Regions from separate parts of the Clostridium sp. DMHC 10 genome, predicted to be linked through region 2. Evidence: riboswitches for the same ligand, from Rfam matches in the RefSeq annotation. Region 2 holds a riboswitch; the other holds the start of a gene.
What was found. A riboswitch is a leader RNA that binds a small molecule or an ion and turns the genes downstream of it on or off. The one in region 2 is predicted to bind thiamine pyrophosphate.

Region 1: linked by a shared signal. The riboswitch ahead of thiD (bifunctional hydroxymethylpyrimidine kinase/phosphomethylpyrimidine kinase) and the one ahead of thiT (energy-coupled thiamine transporter ThiT) in region 2 are both predicted to bind thiamine pyrophosphate.

What each region holds. Positions count from the first base shown of each region.
Region 1 covers NZ_LGVB01000015.1:1,419,866-1,423,083, reverse strand. Annotated here, with positions in the region: gene AGR56_RS08840 (DUF2971 domain-containing protein) at 1-313, shown strand, start outside; gene AGR56_RS08835 (type I phosphomannose isomerase catalytic subunit) at 413-1,402, shown strand; TPP riboswitch at 1,520-1,618, shown strand; gene thiD (bifunctional hydroxymethylpyrimidine kinase/phosphomethylpyrimidine kinase) at 1,770-2,576, shown strand; gene cytX (putative hydroxymethylpyrimidine transporter CytX) at 2,569-3,218, shown strand, end outside.
Region 2 covers NZ_LGVB01000006.1:9,997-13,214, forward strand. Annotated here, with positions in the region: gene thiT (energy-coupled thiamine transporter ThiT) at 731-1,360, opposite strand; TPP riboswitch at 1,414-1,517, opposite strand; gene AGR56_RS00670 (methyl-accepting chemotaxis protein) at 1,594-3,218, opposite strand, start outside.

The DNA.
Region 1 (3,218 bases), on a different contig from region 2:
TAATATTTTAAAAGACCTCATTAATGATAAAACAGAAGATGCAGCATATATGCTTTTCTTTATGATGCAAATAAAACATATAAGCTGGAATTATGAAAAAGAATGGAGAATAATACTCAAAGATAAGCAAATACGTAAAAATGTTAAATTTCCAATAAAACCAAGTGCACTATATTTGGGACTAAATTGCAGCAGTAAAAATGTAGAGCTCATAAAGAAATTAGCTCATAATTCTATAAATTGTCCTATATATAAGTTAGAGAAAACAAATACTAAATTATTTAATTTTAAAAGCATATGTATTGATAAATAAATGTATACAACTTATAATATGGTTTATATAAGCAAATATACTTTAAATAATTTTATTAAAAATTTAAAATAACAGGCATATTATAAGGAGGATTTTGTTGTGTATCCATTAAAATTCGAAAATTTATACTATGAGAAAATATGGGGCGGAAGGGACTTAGAACAATTTAGAGATAATCTCCCAGATGGCAATATAGGCGAAAGTTGGGATGTTGCTTGCCATAAAAATGGAACGAGTATTGTAGCGAATGGTGAATTTAAAGGTAAAAGGCTTGATGTTTTGATAAAGGAAGAAGGAAGCAGGCTTATAGGAACAAAGATAAGTCCAGATTGGTTTCCGCTTCTTATAAAATTAATAAATGCTAAAGATAAGCTTTCTGTTCAAGTTCATCCTAATGACGAGTATGCCAAAAGAGTTGAGGGCGACATGGGAAAAACTGAGGTTTGGTATGTTGTTGAGGCTTTTGAAGGTGCTAATTTAGTCGTTGGAACAAAGGGAAACTGTACTAAAGAACAACTTAAAGAGGCTCTTGAAAAAGATGAACTAGATGAATACATGAATAAAATTCCGGTTAAAAAGGGAGATGTATACCTTGTAAGAAGTGGTATGATTCATGCTATAGGTGAGGGAGTTATAATAGCAGAAATTCAGCAGAATAGTGATACTACTTATAGGGTTTCTGATTATAATAGGGGTAGAGAAATACATGTTAAAAAAGCTCTTGATGTAATAGATTTAAGCCTTCGTGGTAAAAAAAGTGAAGGAATAAAAGTTAAAAAAGATGGATATGAAAAAACTTATCTTTGTCTTGGAAGAGATTTTTCACTTGAATTATATGATTTTAAAGATGAACTTACAGAAAAAAGTGATGAAGAGAGATTTTATATATTCACATGTGTTGATGGGAAAGGACAACTTTTATATGGAGAAAATAACAACGAAAGTGAAAATATAAAATATGGAGATAGTATTTTAATACCCGCAGCTACAGGAAGTTACACATTTAAAGGAAGCATGAAACTTTTAAAGAGCTATGTTCCTGATGTTGAAAAGGTTCAAAAAGAAATACTCAGAGAGATAAGATATTAAAAAATTCAGAAGTGTTATCAGATTGTATTTAAATTTTAATGTGAAATTTTGAATAAAGCTTTACAATTTTATATATTTGTGTATATAATTAAGTCGTATTTTAAAATTTAATAAATTATTGTATTGCGGGGGAACCATTTGGTTGAGAAGGTTAAAACCTGACCCTTTGAACTTGAAGTAGTTAAAACTACCGTAGGGAGCAAAGTGAATTTATGTATTTTTATTTGAAATAAATGCTTACCTAAAAAGTAAGCATTTTTTATTTGGATAATTTCATTAAGAATGTATCTAAATTGAAATGTATTCAATGTCATTTCTAATTTCATTTCCCTCCGAGATACAAGAAGAATATAGGAGGAGTTTACCTATGAAAAAAGTATTAACAATTGCAGGATCTGATTCTAGCGGCGGTGCAGGCATTCAAGCAGATTTAAAAACCTTTTCTGCTCATGGAGTTTTTGGAATGAGTGTAATAGCCGCAGTCACAGCTCAAAATACCAAGGAAGTTATTGATGTCCAGAATATAAGTCCAGATATTATAGGAAAGCAAATTGATGCTATTTTTGATGATATTGAAGTTGATGCAATAAAAATAGGCATGATATCTGAAATTGAGGGTATAAAGGTGGTTTCTGAGAGACTAAGAAAGTATAAACCACAAAATGTTGTTTTGGACCCTGTTATGGTATCAAAATCAGGATATTCACTTATGAACCCAAATTCTGTTGAGACGCTTATAAAAGAACTTATACCAATTGTATCAGTTGTAACTCCTAATATACCAGAGGCAGAAATAATAGCTAGTATTAAAATTAAAACTATGGGGGATATGGAGAAAGCAGCAAAAATAATGTATAACATGGGACCTAAGAATGTACTTGTAAAAGGGGGACATTTAACAGGGGATGCTACAGATGTTTTATATGATGGAAAAGAATTTGTTTATTTAGAAAATCAAAGGATTAACACAAAAAATACTCATGGAACAGGTTGTACGCTTTCTTCTTCTATAGCATCAAATTTAGCACTTGGAATGAACATAAAGGAAGCTGTAAAAAATGCTAAAAAGTACATAACAACTGCCATAGAACATTCACTTGCTATAGGACATGGCTCAGGACCAACTAATCATTTTTATGAATTATATAAAAAGGCTGGATTGAACTATGAGTAAAACTAAAGAGAAAATGTATTTTTGGGACTTTGCACTTTTATGGTGTGGTGCTGCTATTTCTATAGCTGAAATTTTAACGGGGGGATCAATAGCAGCTTTAGGTTTTAAAAAAGGGTTAATTGCAATAATACTTGGACACCTTATTGGTACAGCAATATTTATATTTGCAGGTATAATCGGTACTCGTGAAAAGGTTCCTGCAATTACTTCTACAAGAATATCGTTTGGCTTGTATGGTACATATTTGTTTTCAATATTAAATGTGCTTCAGCTTCTTGGATGGACAGCAGTTATGATAAATTCATGTGCTCAGTCTTTAAATTTAATAAGTAAAACAATGTGGTCCATAAATAATATTCCTCTGTGGAGTGTATTTACAGCAGTGCTTATTATATTGGTCATAGCTTTTGGAATGACTGGATTTAAAAAGATTAACACTTTAGCAGTAGTGCTTTTGTTTGCACTTACACTTGTACTTGGATGGGTTGTTTTTAGAAGTGGCAAGCTTTTTTCAAAACCAGTAGGTACCAATATGTCTTTTGGAAGTGCTCTTGAACTTGTAATAGCAATGCCTGTTTCATGGCTTCCTATGGTTGCAGATTATACAAGATTTGCAGAAAATGAAAAAGACGGTGCTTTTGG
Region 2 (3,218 bases):
AGCTTATATTGGGACCTATACTTTTGGCAAAAGTAAAGGCATCTATAGTTTTAACTTTGATGCTTTATTAGGCAAGCCTAAAAATCTAAAATTTAGTAGCAAAACTTGAAAATCCAAGATACCTAATTATAAAATAAAAATAATACTCATCTTTATTCTGTATTAAGCTCAGGAAATATTGATGGTTGTGCTTCCTTTTCAATAGATGAAAATGAGGACTATCTATTCACTGCTGCATTGTAGCTCCTGATAATAATTATATATGCATAAAATTTTTATAAAGCATTGTCAAGCATTTTTGAAAATGTCCCAAAAAGTTTTAATTATTAGCACCAGCTTTTGCTGGTGCTTTATTGATGGTATAAAACTATTTTAAGGTATGACATGATATAGCTATTAAATTCTATTGCCTAACCATGTTTACAGTGCATTTTTCGTAGAGAAACGGAGAAAAATTTTCCTTGCTTTTTAGCTCTGCGAAGGAACATCATTGAAGGAATAGTTTAAATAAAATTTTATAAATCTTAGTGGCAAATTGTTAAAAGCTTTAGAGATTTCAATCTGTTTGAGCATTTTTTCAGCTAGTTATTGAAAGCTCTTAAGATTTTAACAATTTGACGCTTAGATTTATTAATTTTATTTAATATTCCAAGATGATGTTTCTTCGCAATATTTTTTAAATCATGATTTAACAATTTTTAGTGCGATTGCCCCTTTTATTTATAAACGGTTAAACCGCATGATTTTTTACAGCTATAGAATACAATTGTTTTACTGGAAGTACAGCCATAATTACAAGGCATATTGCTCCTTCAATTGCTAGGAAACCACCATTTACTAAAAATGAATATACAACTGGTGATTGTCCCTTAGGAGCATAACTTCCAAAGAACACTACCCCAGAAATAAAGTGACATATAAATCGTCCAAAAACAGCAACTATAGTTGCAACAATTTTTTTATCTTTAAAATATCCTGCGAGTCCAAGTGCCATAAATGGAAGTGGGTAATCAAATAAAACCTGTACAGGTTGAAGAATATAAGGATCCATTATAAGTGTAATAATTCCGTAAAGAAAGCCCGTTAAAAATCCAACTTCAGGACCATAGAAAAGTGCCATTAAAAGAATTGGTATCATACTTCCTAACGTTACGCTTCCCCCTTGTGGAAGATGATAAATTCTAAATACTTTAAGCACAGTTGCAAGAGCTAAAGCTATACCTATTTGCGCTATCATGTGAGTATCAAGTTTTACCTTTCTCACCTTTATAGCCACTACTACAAGTATTATTAAAGCAAGAAGTGCTGCGAGCGATGTCGGGTGTTTTAATATTTCCTCCATATTTTTTGAAAAAGACATAAAAAAAACCTCCTAAAATTCGTGCTTAGGAAGACCTTTCGAAAACAATCGTTATATTACAATAATTGCTTCCCTACGCTGGTATTATCCAGATCAGGTATAAGGGTTATAAAGCAAAACTTTATATCTCAGCCTAAAGGCACCCCTAGCACTTTATTAATTCATATTATATTATACTCTTTTTTGTATTATTTTAAAGCACCATTTTTTTAAGACTTTTCTATTTTAAATTTTTACTTACAAAACATCTTAAAGCCTGCTGCCATTGCACTTAATTCTTCTGCACTAGCCGAAAGATTTTCAATTACTCTTGATTGTTCCTCTGCTGCTTTTGCTACTTCCGTGGTGTCATTAGCAGTATTTTTTGCTGTCTCAGCAATAGAAGATGTAAGTTCTACTATAAGCTTAGAATTATTAACTTCATCCTCCGTTATATCTACTGTATTGTCAACTGCTTTGGTTATATCTTGAACGGATTTTATTATGTCTTTAAAGGATTCATCAGTTTTGCTTACAGCTATAACGCCATTAAGTACAGTTTTCTTTCCGATTGCAGCTGATTTAACTGCCTTATCTATTTGCTCAACCATCTCAATTATAAGATTACTTATTTCACTAGCATTTGAGCTTGTCTGCTCTGACAAATTTCTTACTTCTTCAGCTACTACTGCAAAACCCTTACCATGTTCTCCTGCACGTGCAGCCTCTATTGCGGCATTTAATGCTAATAAATTTGTTTGAGAAGACACAGCATTAATTGTGTCTACAATACCTCCAACCTGCTGTGACAATTTATGCAGCACATTTAATATATTTTCAGTTTCAGTTGTAAATTTGCTTATATCCTTAATTGTCATAACTGTGTTTTCAAGTTTTATTCTTCCCTCTTCCGCCGTTTTTCTAGTATAATCAGAATTTTTCTTTGATTCTAAAGCCTTATCCTCCGCAACTTTTACAAGGTTTGATAATTCATTAATAGCCTTAGAGGTTTTAACAACTAGCTCGTTTTGTTCATCAGCATTGTTTGATACCTCCTGCATACTTGAATTAACTTGCTGATTCGACGCACTTATTTCTTCACTTGAAGCAGAAAGTTCTTCTGAAGAAGCTGCAAAGTTTCCTGCACTTTCCCTTATCTTGCTTATTATCTCAGACTGATTTTTAATCATTTTATTGAAATTTTCTCCTAATGCCTGAAGCTCATCCCCAGTATTTATGTCGGCTTTAACTGTAAGATCCCCATTTCCTGCTGTATTCATAAGTCCCATCAACTTCTTTATTGGAGCTATTATCCCCTTATTAGTTATTCTCAAAGCAAGTAAAACGCATATTACAGCAGCTACAATAGCTATTACTACTGTTCCAATTTGAATTAGTTTTAAGGTCTCCATACTTTCATTGTAATTAGCTACAGCAACCACTGACCAACCATTTACGGATTCAAAATAAACCCTCTCTTTACCCTTTTCATCAGTATACGTCCCAAAACCACTCTTACCACTTTTCATTTTAGCTACAAGTGCTTTTAATTGAAGATTTGGAGTATTAGATAAATTTTGTATAAAATTTTTAGTCTTATCTGGACTATACAGGATAATCCCTGTTTTATCGATCATGTACACATAACCTTTTTTACCTATTTTTATATTTGAAACATATTTTGATATATCCTGAAACTTTATTGTACCTATTACAGTTCCAACTATGTGATTGCCTTGTTTTAAAGGATACGCAATAGCAATTACATTTTCACCAGTAATTTCGGATATTTTTAATTCACTTCTTGATGGCATGCCATGCAGCGCATCTTTTATATAACCATCCCTATTAAGAACAATCTTTGCGTTTCTAATATCAT